DNA from 3 places in the Gracilibacillus caseinilyticus genome. Region 1 is predicted to be linked to each of the others. Evidence: riboswitches for the same ligand, from Rfam matches in the RefSeq annotation. Region 1 holds a riboswitch; each other region holds the start of a gene.
What was found. A riboswitch is a leader RNA that binds a small molecule or an ion and turns the genes downstream of it on or off. The one in region 1 is predicted to bind S-adenosylmethionine.
Positions count from the first base shown of each region.

Region 2: it holds a riboswitch for S-adenosylmethionine, as region 1 does, so the genes downstream of both, MUN88_RS13405 (inorganic phosphate transporter) here and MUN88_RS19765 (PLP-dependent aspartate aminotransferase family protein) in region 1, are expected to answer to the same signal.
Region 3: it holds a riboswitch for S-adenosylmethionine, as region 1 does, so the genes downstream of both, MUN88_RS15080 (5-methyltetrahydropteroyltriglutamate--homocysteine S-methyltransferase) here and MUN88_RS19765 (PLP-dependent aspartate aminotransferase family protein) in region 1, are expected to answer to the same signal.

Region 1 is NZ_CP095072.1:4,098,166-4,103,299, forward strand. It holds gene MUN88_RS19760 (aliphatic sulfonate ABC transporter substrate-binding protein) at 1-775, opposite strand, end outside; gene MUN88_RS19765 (PLP-dependent aspartate aminotransferase family protein) at 799-2,595, opposite strand; SAM riboswitch class I at 2,698-2,804, opposite strand; SAM riboswitch class I at 2,876-2,991, opposite strand; gene MUN88_RS19770 (hypothetical protein) at 3,173-3,361, shown strand; gene MUN88_RS19775 (hypothetical protein) at 4,197-4,427, opposite strand; gene MUN88_RS19780 (hypothetical protein) at 4,559-4,702, shown strand; gene MUN88_RS19785 (SDR family NAD(P)-dependent oxidoreductase) at 4,985-5,134, shown strand, end outside.
Region 2 is NZ_CP095072.1:2,850,185-2,855,318, forward strand. It holds gene MUN88_RS13395 (aminotransferase class I/II-fold pyridoxal phosphate-dependent enzyme) at 1-505, opposite strand, end outside; gene MUN88_RS13400 (methionine biosynthesis PLP-dependent protein) at 506-1,591, opposite strand; SAM riboswitch class I at 1,667-1,767, opposite strand; SAM riboswitch class I at 1,931-2,032, shown strand; gene MUN88_RS13405 (inorganic phosphate transporter) at 2,155-3,252, shown strand; gene cobA (uroporphyrinogen-III C-methyltransferase) at 3,212-3,970, shown strand; gene MUN88_RS13415 (hypothetical protein) at 3,998-4,264, opposite strand; partial or broken gene MUN88_RS13420 (cell wall hydrolase) at 4,387-4,818, shown strand; gene MUN88_RS13425 (MDR family MFS transporter) at 4,893-5,134, opposite strand, start outside.
Region 3 is NZ_CP095072.1:3,194,033-3,199,166, forward strand. It holds gene MUN88_RS15075 (DUF2515 family protein) at 1-929, opposite strand, end outside; SAM riboswitch class I at 1,119-1,209, shown strand; gene MUN88_RS15080 (5-methyltetrahydropteroyltriglutamate--homocysteine S-methyltransferase) at 1,310-2,416, shown strand; gene MUN88_RS15085 (metallophosphoesterase) at 2,805-3,638, shown strand; gene ligD (DNA ligase D) at 3,658-5,134, opposite strand, start outside.

The sequences.
Region 1 (5,134 bases):
CTTCCTCTGGATTATCCAAAATCCATTGACGAGCTTTTTCATACAACTCAATTACTTGTTCCACATACTCCGGATGAGCTTCGGCAAATTCTTCTCGAACATTTAAGAATCCATAAGTATTTAAATTGATATCTCTAAAGAATAATTGCGCGCCAGATTCTAATTCGTGTTTTGCCATGTGGGGATCAAGGCCTGCCCAAGCATCCACATCACCGTTAACTAATGCATTTCCACCATCCGCATGCTGCAAGTTGACTAATTCAATATCATTAATGGACATGCCAACTGAATCTAAAGCTCTTACTAAGAATATATATGGATCAGTCCCAAGCGTTGCTGCTACTTTCTTGCCTTTCAAATCTTCAATCTTTTCAATTCCCGATCCTTCATTTGTCACTAATGCCGTCCATTCCGGCTGAGAGTACACATAGACATTTTCCAACGGTACACCATTTGATTCTGCTATAAGCGCTGCTGCTCCTGCTGTGGAACCAAAGTCAACGCTATCACTATTTAAAAATTCAATTGCTTTGTTACTCCCTTGACTTAGCGTCCAGGATACATCGATATCTTCCTCAGCAAATGCTTCTTCCGCCCAGCCAAATTTCTTTAACACCAAGCTGGTTGGTGAATAATAGGCATAATCCAATCTAATTTCAGATGGCTTTGTTTCAGCTTCACTGCTGGATGAACATCCAACAGCGAAGAGAACAATAATTCCAAAAACTGCAATGGCAAGAAAACTTCTCAAATCTATTAATGGTGCTTTACTCATGATACTGCCCCCTTATTTTCTTTTTAAATTTCACATGCGTATGTGGAAATGGTACCTCTTAATCGTTGTGCTTCTTTATACGTGCAGCGGTTATGGACGACTTGCAGACCACCTTCCAATGCTACTTGTTCTGCTTTCGGTGATACCACGCCTTCTTGCAGCCAGAATACTTTTGGATTCACTTCAATTGCTTCTTTGGCGATTTCGATTGCTGCATCAGGACTGCGGAACACTTGCACAATATCAATATCTACTGGAACACTCTTAAGATCAGGATAGGCTTGCTCACCTAGAATCTCTGTTTCTCTCGGGTTGACCGGTATGATCTTATAGCCAAGCCTTTGCATTTTTCTAGCGAGTCGATAGCTAGGTCGTGCTTCTTTTCCGCTTAATCCGACGATTGCTAATGTTTTTTGACGAGTCTGTTCTTCGCCATTTTCCTGATATCTTTCATATGGAGAGTTTAATGCCCATTTAATAACCCCTTCGTCATTAACAACAATTTGTTTTTCTCTTTCTGTTCCGATTCCTGTTGCTTTTACTAAGGCTTGATCTAAGTCATTTTGGATATCGCGTATCGACTCAATACCGACAGACAAACGCACTAATTCTTCCGATACACCTGTTTTATCTAGTTCCTCTTTCGTTAATTGCTGATGTGTAGTCGATGCTGGGTGAATAATTAAGGATTTTGCATCCCCAACGTTTGCTACATGTGACCAAAGTGCTACATTGTTGATCAGGCCACGGCCAGCGTCACGGCCACCTTTAATACCGAAGACGATAATCGAACCAAAGCCATTATTCAAAATACGTGTTGCCAGTTCATGGGATGGATGGTCTTCCAAGCCTGGATATCTCACCCATTCGACCGCCTCATGGTGGTGCAAGTATTCCGCTAACTCCTGGGCATTCCGGTTATGACGTTCCACTCTCAAGTGAAGTGTTTCAAGTCCTTGTAATAGCTGGAACGCATTGAATGGACTTAAAGCAGCACCAAAATCTCTTAGCAGTTGGACACGAACCTTAGTAATAAAGGCTAATGTACCAAAGTCAACCGCATAACGGATGCCATTGTAACTCGGATCTGGTTCTGTAAACGCTGGATATTTCTCTGAATTCCAGTTAAATCTTCCTCCATCGACAATCACACCACCGATAGATGTACCGTGCCCCCCAATCCATTTCGTCGCAGAGTGAACGACAATATCCGCTCCTAATGTAATCGGCTTACAACCAAATGGGGTTGCGAACGTGTTATCGATAATTAATGGGATGCCTGCGTCATGGGCAATTTCCGAAACTCTTTCTACATCCAACACCTGCAACCCTGGATTCCCAATAATTTCACCATAGACAGCTTTCGTATTCTCATTAATCGCTGCTTTAAAATTCTCAGGATCTGTTGGATCGACGAATTTTACGTTAATGCCGTACCGTGGCAATGTTATATTAAACAGATTATACGTACCACCATATAAGTTCACACCTGCTACAATCTCATCTCCTGCACTGGCAAGATTTAAAATCGACAGCGTGATGGCGGACATCCCTGATGAAGTGGCAACTGAGGCAACCCCATCTTCCAAGAGTGCCATTCTTTTTTCAAAAACGTCTACAGTTGGATTTCCGATTCGCGAATATATATTTCCCGGCTCATCTAGTGCAAATAACCGTTCCGCATGCTCCGTGTCATGGAATACGTAGGAAGTAGATTGATAGATTGGCACAGCACGTGAACCTGTTGTCGGATCTGGCGCCTGCCCACCGTGTAAATGAATTGTTTCTGGATCATACGTTGAATGTTTGTAATTTGTCATGTTTTATTTCCTCCCCAAGTTTTCAAAAAATTAGTGCTTTTCTAATAATTAAAAAGCCTTCTTCGTAAGAAGAAGGCTTTTACTCACATTGCAGTAGTCTTCCTCTTATCTGCCAGGATAGTTACCTGCAGGAATTAGCACCTTTTAAGCAGCTGCTTAATGGTTGCTGGGCATCTTCGGGCCAGTCCCTCCGCCTCTCTGGATAAGAGTTTACTATTTAGTTGTAACGATTTAAAAAGTCCCCCATACAAGATAGAGAGACTTAACTAATGGCTTCGCTCTCTTATCTCTCTAAGCTTGAACGCTTAGTGGAATAGGCACCTGTATCAGTCGATAATCACCTAATGGTTGCCGAGGCTTCAAAGGGCCATGTCCCTCCACCTCTCTGGATAAGAATCTATTCAATTCCGAGTTGTTTACTCATGTTTATCGTTTGTTAGATATACTTTAGCATGTTCTGAAAATAGTGTCAATAAATATTTTGAATGTTTTAAATTACCATAAAATGCCTTTATACCAAGGGATTGCACATCCTTGAGTCCGTTAAAATACGATGTAGCAGAAAAGGGTGAATACAATGGAGAACCATATAGATGTGCTCGCAGAAACACTGCCGCTTTTAGACATCATCACGATGCTGTTGATTGGAGACAATTTAATCACAGGATTGGTTTATGTATTACTGATCAAAAGTGTAACGGATGACGAATTACTAAAAGTGTCTTTTATATTATTGATTATTGTGTTTAATATAATGGAAGGCTAAGAGCTTTTGTCCCCAGGTAAGAAAGTATAAAAGTAAAGTCATAGAAGTAAACTTGCTAAACATGATTGATGGGTTCTTATAATATGGATTATGTCAAGTAGAATTGTCTGGACATTGTGTTAATTTTGATAGATTTCACCTGCTTAGCAAAGCTCCGGAAATATGCTCCGCGTCCTGTGGGGTCGGCCTCAACTTCCTCAGAAAGCAGAGACCGCTTTCCTGCGGGATTTTCGGACGCGACTGATCCCACGGGAGTCTCCGCATATTTCCTACGCTTAATGGAAGTTCTACAACGATTGGAACAGCTAAAAGCAACAGTTCTAAGCATAATGTATTTGAAAATAAAGCAGCTATTATAGATTGTCACATGAGGATATCAATCAATCTGTTTCCTCATGTCTCTGTTATAGATCTATACCCTAGCGCAGGCCAACCACGTAGACTCCTCATGCGTCAGCGCGAGCTGAAGATCCACTTTGTCTGTGCCTGTGTCTGCTAGTATCGCTTCGAAGTACGCTTCCTTGGCACAAGGCAGCAAAGAAGCATTTCAAGTAGTAGCCTAGCAGAAGCCGTGCTCCACAAGGACGCGAAGTGGTTGGTAGAAGGCATCATACCTCTAACTACATTTCAAAATGGATGCAACGCTACTTGACATAATCCATATTATAGGTAGTTGTATATTATTTATGTTAGTTAGGACCGGGTGGGCTTTCCCGGTTTTTCTTAGTTCATAATAGTTTATCTACGATCATTTGCTTCTGAATTAAAAAATCGTTCCTAAAGCGTGGAACGATTTTTACATGACTCATTATAGTTATAACTTAAAACTTATAGGTTAGTTACGTTGTATTAGATACTTCTTAAACAGATGTCTGGTAGAATTTAAATGAGGAATTAGCGCAAATGTCCCTGCAATCACCGCGATTGCTAACATCCAAGTAAAGGTGTTCGGCAATGGTAATACATTACATAACGACATGACCAGCACCGTTGCTAACGCTAATATTATCGACGTTAGGCGCAAAGTCTGACTAAGTAATTTTCTTTTTTTCCATGAACAATTCATTTGTAAACCTCCTGTTAATACAAAGTATATTTACCACTATTTTTGGATTGTTAAACATAAAATATATTTCTCAGGGTTAGTCTTGGATTCCAAAGCATTATATTGATATACTATTTTCGAGGTGATAGCAAATGAAGCTGAAATCAATTGCTAAAAAAGGCGCTAAAGCGTGGATGAATATGGACCCCGCAAAGAAAGATAAAATTAAACGCGAAGTTAGTAAAAAAGTTAAAAATAAATCTGCAAACAAGATGATTAAAAAGTTCTTTAAATAATTTGTAAACTTACAGGCAGACCCTCAAACACTAAGATCCAAATGTATCTTAGTGTTTTTATTTAAAATCCATAACTTAGTTACACCCTCTTTACTTGCTTACATTTCACTTTACCTTTCATAAATCATGCACATAAAGAAGAAGTAATCCAGCGCTGAATCTTACACAATATATAAAAAAATAAATACATAAGATGCCATAAAACAGGAAAAATTAAGCTGTACCTTAAGATACAAGTGACCTTGTATAATGGTTCCAAAACTAAACAGAGGAGTGAAAGATATGGAAAAGCTATCTGGAAAAATCGCCTTGATTACTGGTGGAGCTGGTGGTATCGGTAAAGTAACGGCAAAGAGATTCCTAAAAGAAGGAGCGAAGGTGATTTTAGTAGATTTATTCCAAGAAGCACTTGATGATGCTAAGGATGCATTA
Region 2 (5,134 bases), 1.2 Mb from region 1:
CATTTTCTTTCGCTAATGATACAACAGCACGGATATCTGTTATTTGTAATAAAGGATTAGCAGGTGTTTCAATATAAATAACTTTAGTATTCGGCTGAATCGCTTCCTCCACCTCTGATAAGTTTGTCATATCGACAAAAGTATGTTCAATTGAAAATTGTGCTAACAATTTGGTGACAAATCGGAATGTACCACCATATACATCCTTACTGATGACAATATGATCTCCAGTTTCTAATAGCATAAATGCAGAAGATATAGCCGCCATTCCGGACGAAAAGGCAAAACCAGCAACCCCATTTTCCAACTTAGCAATCGTTGCTTCAAGCTGATCACGAGTTGGATTACCTGAGCGGCTATAATCATATGGGCCGAATTCATGTAACTCTTGCTGGTGGTAAGTAGAAGATACATAGATTGGTGGATTTACTGCTCCTGTATATTTCTCATGATAACCTTGCTGATTTCCTCCATGGGCTAATAATGTTTCTTTTTTATGTGTCATTTATTTCCCTCCTAATGCTTGATCTAGATCAGATTTAAGGTCTTCAATATTTTCAATTCCTACCGAAAAACGTAGTAATGTGTCGCTAATACCTCGACGTTCTAATTCATCTTTCGGGATATCAGCATGCGTCTGAGTTGTTGGATAGGTGATGAAGCTCTCCACACCTCCAAGACTCTCGGCAAAGGAAATGACTTTTAATTGTTCCAGAAACGGTGCAATTAGGCTATTATCAGTAACGCGAAAACTGATCATTGCTCCTTTTCCGGGGTATAAGACATCTCTCACTTTGTCATGTTCACGCAGAAAAGCTGCCAGAATCTGAGCGTTTTGCTGTTGGCGTTCTAATCGTAACGTCAAGGTTTTCATTCCTCTAATCAGTAACATACTATCCAATGGAGATAACACCGCTCCAATGGCATTATGTAAATAAAAAAGCTGCTCACCGAGCTCATGATCCTTGACAGCAACAAGTCCTGCTAAGACATCGTTATGGCCACCAAGGTACTTCGTTGCAGAATGTATGACAATATCTGCACCTTCCGTTAATGGCTGCTGCAGATATGGTGTATAGAACGTATTATCTACGATCAGCAAGGCATCATGCTTTTTGGCAATTGCCGCTATATACTGGATATCGATCTCCATTAACAATGGATTAGTCGGTGTTTCAATAAAGATTGCTTTCGTATTTGGGGTAATATGTCGTTCCACATTCTCCGGACTGACATATACTGGTGTAACTTGATAAGATTGCTGTAAGTGTTGAAATAAGCGGTAGCTGCCACCATAAATGTCTTCCGTTACGAGAATTTCGTCTCCATGTTTAAATAAGGAAAAGACTAATTGAATGGCAGCCATACCTGAAGAACAGGCAAATCCTTGCACACCTTTTTCTAATGAAGCGATTGCTTCTTCCACAATTTCCCGGGTAGGATTCGCTGTTCGCGTATAATCGTACCCGGTTGACTGTCCAAGCGTTGGATGCTGGTAAGCGGTAGATAAATAGATTGGTGCTTCTACTGCACCTGTTCGTGGATCTTTTCTGTTGCCAATTTGGGCAAGAATGGTTTCAATTTGATTCATATTATGTACATCCTTTCTATAAATAAAAAAAGAGGTCTTCGATAAGTAGAAGACCTCCTTTATGTCAGGCAGCATCTCTTATCTTTGGCAAAAACCATCTGGAATTAGCACCATACAATAGTTTGCTGGTTGCTGAGGTATCATCGGGCCAGTCCCTAAACCTCTCTTGATAAGATTATATTTTCATGGAAATTTAATACATTAATTGTACCTTATTTAGGAAGAAATTACAACAGTGATACAAAAAAATATTTTTATGGAACCCATTGACAATCCTTGTTCTATCTATTATAGTAAGTACAACACAAATTTAGTGGAAAATTATGAAAATAGTATAGCATCTTATCGAGAGAGAAGGAGGGAACTGGCCCTATGAATTCTCAGCAACAGGCTTTAAATGCACTGTGCTAAATCCAGCAGGTATAACTTGACAGATAAGTGGAACAGACTCCTACTTCATCGTCAAGTAGGATTTTTTATAGGTATTAATCCGAGTTTTCAGATGGGTAATAGTGTAATAGTATTAAAAATTGATAGACAATAGCTGAAAGTTGGGATGAAAGATGTTAACGTTCGTTGCGATTTTAGCTGCATGTTTGTTTGCCTTTAATATAGGAGCAAGTGGATCAGCAGCAAGTATGAGTATTGCTTATGGATCAAAAGTAATAAAAAAGCGAAAGCATGCATTATGGATTGCTGGAGCAGGTGCCATAACGGGGGCTGTTCTAGGAGGGGAGCATGTAACGAAGACGCTTGGTAAAGGAATAATTCCGGAATCGATATTGGATGTGAAAGTAGCCTGTATCATATTAGTCGTATCTGCTTTTACATTACTCATTACAAATTACATCGGCATCCCGCTATCGACTAGTGAAGTGACCGTAGGAGCTATTATTGGTGTTGGGATAAGCTATCAACAATTACATTTTCAAAACATATTAATGATCGTTTCTTTTTGGTTGATCGTTCCTTTAGCAGCTTTTCTGATTACATTGAGCTTAGAGAAAATTAGAAATAAATTTGCCAATCGTTTTACGATCCGGCCACCAGTAAAAGTATTAGCATGTTTATTGATTATAACTGGTGCGATTGAAGCGGTTGCTGCCGGTATGAATAATGTTGCAAATGCATTAGGCCCCTTGGTGGGAGCTGGTATTGCATCGATGGAAACGGGCTTGCCATTAATGGCGCTGGTGGTAGCGTTGGGAAGTATTTTTTTCGGGGGCAGAGTTATCGAAACCAATGCAAAAAAGATTACCTCCTTGTCACTTGGGAATGGTGTGGTAATTTCAGGAGCTACAGGTGGTCTTGTTGTCGCTGCTTCTTTACTTGGTGTCCCAATTCCGATGACACAGGTTACCACATCTGCGATTGTTGGTATCGGAGCGAGCAAAGATGTATCCTCGATTTGGAAGCAAAAGGTGATTCATCAAATTGCGAAAGTATGGGTTACCTCACCGATTGTCTCTCTTGTCATTTCCTTTATATTGACAGAGATTATCGTACAACAAAGTTTTGAACAGGTCGTATTAGTAGTATTATCGATCGTAGCAACTTATATTTTAGTTAGATACAGAGAAAAACCTGCAAAAGCAATTACAGGAAAAGGATGGGATCAACATGGGGAAAGTGTATTTAGTGGGAGCAGGACCAGGAGATGAAGAATTAATCACGGTAAAAGGTGTTCGAGCGATCAAGGAAGCAGATGTGATTCTGTATGATCGGCTTGTTAATCATTCATTATTAGATTATGCCAAGGCAGATGCTGAGCTGATTTTTTGTGGGAAAATGCCTCGGAAACATGGATTGATACAGGAGAAAATAAACGAGCAATTGATTTATCATGCTAAAAAAGGTAAAACGGTTACGAGATTAAAAGGAGGAGACCCTTTTATCTTCGGCCGTGGCGGGGAAGAAGCGCTACATTTAGAAGAACATCAAATAGAGTATGAAGTAGTACCAGGCATCACATCTGCTATAAGTGCTGCTGCCTATGCAGGAATACCTCTTACGCACAGGACGATCAGCGGTTCAGTAAGCTTTATCAATGGTTCTGACCCAGACGGAAAAACGGATGAACAATGGCGACACTTAGCACTTGGTGCTGATACACTATGCTTTTATATGGGAGTGCGAAAGTTTCCAATTATTTGTGAGAAATTAGTGCAAGCTGGCCTTGTAGAAACAACGCCAGTATCAATCATTCATTGGGGTACGTTTTCGCATCAGAAATCAATTGCAGCTGATTTGGCTACGGTATCTGAAAGGTTAGATGAAATCAGTAATCCGTCGATGATCGTGGTTGGGGAAGTCGTTAGATTAAGAGAAAAAATCCGTTGGTTTCAAGAACAAAAGGAAACCATTCAAACTTTCAGTTAAAAAGGATGACTAGTGATTTTATCATTACTAGTCATTTTTTGTTGCGTTTCGGAGTTGTTCCTGGTCTTTATCGAAGTTCCACGTTGGGTTTAGCCTATCGATTAGCTGTTGAAGCTGGACTTCATTTAAATCCTGTTGACCGGTGGAATGGTTAAGATAAGACTTTAATTCCCATTCTCCGCCTTTTTTATTTTCAAGCGCTTTCCACTTTACGGTAAATACATATTCCTGATTGGCAATGATGGCGTGGAATAGTAAGATGTCATTATGCAGAATAAAATTACTTAATTCCAATCAAAACACCTCCTTATCATCAGTATAGCATATACCGGAATCGTTTACATAGGAAGTTGGCCAATGGATATTCATCATTTTAGTGTCCCTGAATATAAAGGGAATAGAGGGAAGTATTCTTTATGACAGTAATTAAGGCAAACGATGCTGATGTGAAATTGTTGGCAAGATTGATGAGAGCAGAAGCTGAAGGTGATGGCCAGCTTGGAATGTTAATGGTGGGTAATGTTGGCGTTAACCGGGTGAAGGCAGCTTGTTTAGATTTTACTGACATTAATTCGATTAACCGGATGGTATATCAGAGTCCTGGTGGATTTGAAGCGACACAGAAAGGCTATTTTTATCAAAGGGCAAGGGAGAAAGATATTCGCTTAGCGAGAAGATCGATCGATGGTGAACGCACACATCCTGCTTCTAACTCATTATGGTTTTTCAGACCTGAGGGGAGCTGTCCAGCACAATGATATGGACAATGGAATTCCGGGCGTTTTAAAAGCCATTGCTTCTTCTCGCCGACCGATGCCGAGTGTCCATCTGTTTTTCAAACATTTTAAACAAAGAACCGGGATATTCTTATGGCGCAAAATATCCCTGTTCTTTAAGGTTTACAGAAGTGCTTATTTTCTTTTTAAGTAGAATCATTATTATCTACGCTTACTTGTGGGAAAAACCAAAGAATAATGAATGTTAACGTTCCGATCACGAATAGTCCTGTATAAACAGTATGTAATGCATAGGTTAAACCTTCCTGCATTGCTTCTAGTGTCTCTGCAGTAATTGACTCACGCATACCTTCATCTAACAATACATCTGTACTGGCAATGTCAAGATCTTCACCTTTTTGCTGATAATAGCCTTTTAACTGGATAT
Region 3 (5,134 bases), 900 kb from region 1:
AGCTTCGGACTGAATAATGGTTTCAACCGCCAGGCAGCTGGAGTTTCCCTTTCTATTCTTATTAACGGATCATGGCAACTTTCGCGAAAGACTGATGGCCAATAATCTTTTCTTGATCCAGAATGAGGCGTTTTAACCGCGAATTGATAAATGGCTGCATAATATTTTGGGTGAAATAATACTTGATAAAGTTGTTTTCCGATGTCAATTCGGTTAGGTAATGACTCAAAGCGATGGACATTTAACCCGACTAACTGGACCTTATGCTCTTTCTTGTAAGGAAACATAATTTGGTTCATTTGCATCATCTGCTGAACGATAAATTCGAGCGCCTCCATATTCGTTCTAGCATATTGTGGGTTGTTAATGACACGGTTTTCGATGTAATTTTGTTCGTTGATAATCAAAGCATTGGTAATCAGAGAACGTTGTCTATTTTCATAAAAGTAATCCCATATCACTTTCATAAAGTAGGAAACTCCAAATAACGGAAGCATGTAAAACATATTCTTGCTAAGGCGGATACTCGCTTCGTATAAGCGCAACTGAGGATAGGCATCTTGAAATATCAGCCAATTGTTCCGTTCTAAAAAATGAAAAAAGTATTGCTGCTGTTCTTTTGTCAGTAGTTTGGATAATAGACTGCCTTTAAGATCGGTCATATTCCAACCGGCATTTCTTGATACCATATGCGCCAAAAAGCTCCATTCGACTTCTGGAAATTGCTGATAAAAGCGAAAATAAGCTTCTGTACGTGTGACGTTATTTCGATTATATTGTCTGGTGTCATGGTTAATCTGATTAATTAGTTTTTGCTCAGGTTCAGATAACTGATCTTTAATTGCGTAATAGCTTTTTTTGTTTTGTAATCGATGTTTTATTATATTTAATGGATACGGAAGAGGATAAGATGGCTTAATGATTGCCACCGTCCTTTCAAATTCATTTTTCTAGAGTAATTTCTTCAGGTTAATCATTTATCTAGGATTGCTTTTAAACTGGGAGTTTATGCGGAGAATGAGGAAATTGTAAGACTTTTTGAAATTTTTTAACAAATATGGGTTGATCCAATCTCTGTTATGTAGTAATATGTGTTTGTGGTAATAATTTCAGATAATTTCTTATCCAGAGAGGCGGAGGGATTTGGCCTAATGATGTCTCAGCAACCAGTCTATACGAAGACATGGTGCTAATTCCAACAGATAAGAGGAATAAGTTTTTAAACGTTAAAGACCTTCTTCTTATAGGGGGTCTTTTTTTACTGGATAAGAATTATTGCAAACAATTAGCTGAAGGAGAGGATTGCAGTATGTCTACAAAAACAGTAACAGCACCATTTCGAGCAGATCATGTAGGAAGTTTGTTACGTCCAGAAAGTTTATTGGAGGCAAGAAAAGCGTATCAGGAAGGAAATATAAGTGCAGCAGAATTGCGAGAAGTAGAGAACAAAGAAATTGCACACATTGTCGATAAGCAGATTGAAGTTGGTCTGGAATTAGTATCTGATGGGGAGTTCCGCCGCCGCTTCTGGCATACGGATTTCTTGGAACATTTGAATGGAATTGAAGGTTATGTACCAGAAGTTGGTTACATATTTAACGGAAACGAAGAAACAGAGCGTTACAATATTCGCAATAATGGAAAAATCTCTTTTAATCAAGATCATCCATTCTTACAAGATTTTAAGGAATTTAATGAGATCGTCAATGGCCGTGCCGATGCTAAACAAACGATCCCAAGTCCGAATCAATTATTTAATATAGGGATTCGTAATGAAACCATTTATCCGGATATTGAGGATTTTGCAAGTGATGTCATTCAGGCATACCGTGATGCCATTAAAGCTTTTTACGATTTAGGTGTACGATATTTGCAATTTGATGATGTTTATATTGCTGGATTATCGTCACCGGACATTCCTTTTAATGATGGTGCGTATGACAGAGATTATTTAATTGATTTAGCTTTACGTGTAGTGAATGGTGTTTTAGAAGACAAACCGGAAGATTTAGTTGTGACCACGCATTTATGTCGTGGAAATTACCGTTCTAATTGGGCTTTCTCTGGAAGTTATGATCTCATTGCACCGACACTGTTTGCAAAAGAGAAAGTGGATGGATTCTTCTTGGAGTATGATGATGAACGTTCTGGTGGATTCAAGCCGCTAGACTATATTCCAGATGGCGGTGCTCGAGTGGTATTGGGCTTATTCACTTCAAAAACTGGTGAATTAGAAAATAAAGAACAAATCAAAGCAAGAGTAGGGGAAGCTGCCAAATACGTACCACTTGAACAGTTGTGCTTAAGCCCTCAATGTGGATTTGCATCGACTCATCACGGTAATAAATTGACAGAAGAAGATCAGTGGAAAAAACTGAAATATATTGTAGAAGTAACCAAAGAAATCTGGAATTAATGAGTAAAGCAAAAACCTCTTAAGCATGTCATAATGTGCTTAAGAGGTTTTTCTGTAGTGAGTGAAGAAAGTATATAAGTACAGTCATAGAAGTAATCATGCTGAACATGAAGATATATGGACTATGTCTAGCGTTGAAGTCATTTTGAAATGCTTAGCTGGCATACCGCTCCGGCCAACCACTTCGCGTCCTGCGGAGGCATATTTCCGGAGCTTTGCTAAGCAAATGAATCTATCAAAATTACCACAAAGTCAAACAGTTCCACTTTACATAATCCATATTATAGGTAGTTGTATATTATTTTGTTAGTTAGGACCGGGTGGGCTTTCCCAGTTTTTCTTACAGGTATGAAGTTAATTCAAAGCGAAAATGTCTGGAGTAGAGGGAATGAATAACAAAAAAATGTATGGAATCTTATTGATTATTACAGGATGTATGATAGCAATAGTTGTAGGTATTAAAGTTTATTATGATACAAATGCGTTAAAAGTAGCGGAGGTTCAATTGTCGAATGAAAAATTGAATCGAAACCAGTCCATTCAGATATTACAGATATCAGACTTGCATAATAAGCAATTTGGTGAAGATAATCAAAAATTACTTGAGAAAGTTATCCAACTTGAACCAGATGTGGTTGTGCTGACAGGGGATATTGTGGATCGCAGTACGGAAAATATCGATGATGTCCTCTCATTTGTTGAACAGTTATCGATCAGTCAATCTCCGGTATTTTATGTTTCAGGAAATCACGATTGGGACAATCCTTTACACGAATCGTTATTTAAGGGTCTCCGTGAAGCTGGCGTGAACATATTGGATAATCAGAATGTGCAAATACTGTTAGGCCATACTAGTTTCCAGATAGCCGGTGTGGTGGATCTATCAACTGGGCAAAGTAATATCGAGCATGCAGTGAAAGGTCTGGATCATCAAATCTTTACTGTTTTATTATCACACACCCCCCCGGTGAATCAAGGTCCGTTACCGAATGAGATTGACTTGATCATAAGTGGCCATACACACGGGGGACAAGTTCGATTGCCGTTTATTGGAGCTGTAGTTGCCCCGGATCAAGGATTCTTTCCAACTTATGACCAAGGCTTGTTCGCGCTTTCTGTTCGTCAGCAGCTCTATATAGATAGTGGAATTGGTACGAGTATGCTTCCTATACGATTTCTCAATCAGAGCCAGATCACTTTAATCACTATTTCAGGTGCATGAGGGTAGAGAGTTAGTCTTGCTATTCAAGATGCCTATAAAAATCAAAGAAAGGGCAACCTTTTTCTCGGATTCTTTGCAATACGGATCGGATAGTGAAAATGGTTGGATCCAATGTTTCGGTAACTTCTTCCCAAAATAAAGGCGTAGCTACGGTTGCTTGATTTGTTGCACGTGTGGAATAAGGAGCAATGATTGTTTTTCTCTCTGCATGCTGCACATAATCAATATACAGACGATTTCCACGATTCTTTATCAATCTTTCACTGGTAAACTGATCCGGATAGGCTTGTATTAATACATTACTTGTAGCTTCCATTAATTCACGTGTCTGCTGGTACGTCCAATTATTGACAGGGATATGAATTTGTAGTCCAGTTTTTCCGGAAGTCTTGATGTATGGCTTCAATTTTTGATGCTCCATCATTTCTTTGATTAATAATGCTGCCCGAACAGCAAGATAGAACTCCTTAAGGCTAGGAGGATCTAAATCAAAGACAATCTGATCCGGCTGATGATGCTGTTGTTTGTTAAAAGGAATATGAAACTCCAAGCCTCCATGGTTACCAAACCACAGAAGGCTTTCAAAATTCTGGCAATATATAGCAGCATCACCACCGACTGAATGCTTTGGTCTGAGAAAGGAAGGTGCATAGTCAGGTAAATGTTTTTGATAGAAAGATGGTTCACTTACACCATCAGGATAGCGAATAATCGTTAATTTTCGATCGTTTATCCAAGGAAGCATGTATGGAGCCATCGTTCTTAAATAACACAAAAAATCTAATTTAGAGTATTCAGGAAATAGCAATTTGTCCAATTTGGACACCGATACTCGTTCCGGAATTTGTGCTAACCCAAATTTGATCGCTTCAGTATTGCAATGTTCTGGCTCTATATCAAAACGGAATGCTGAGAAATGCGGTTCACGTAATTCTTCTTTACTGGCGTCAAGACATTGAATATCCAAACAGATTGATGGTGACACATTCCAAGTTGTACCGTTTACTTTCTTTCCATTCTGTTTAATAAATGTTTGTAACGTATCTTTTTCTTCCTTTTTCAATCCGTTTTTACATTTCCCTAACGTTTGCAGCTTATTGTCCATATAATAACTAACTGTAAAGTAGTCATTATTACTATTCCACTTTGTTACAACCCCTTGGACGGTACGATAGTTTTTAATCTTTAACCAGGATTCACTGCGCTTTCCTTCTTTATAGGGTGCGTTTTTTTTCTTGGCGACAAACCCTTCTGCCTGGTGCAAAGCAACCAATTTTTCCACATCTTCCAACTGTTCAAAAGTAGGTGCTTTTTGGATAGTTTCGATATTTTCCTCGAATAAGTGATGCAGAGTTCGATCCCTTACTGTGAATGGTTTATTACGTAAATTGGTCGCCTCGCACGTCAGCAGATCGAAGACGATAAACGTTACGTTATGCTGTTCTTTCTTGTTTCGTTTTGTCTTCGATCTTCTTTGAATTTGACTGAAGTCACAG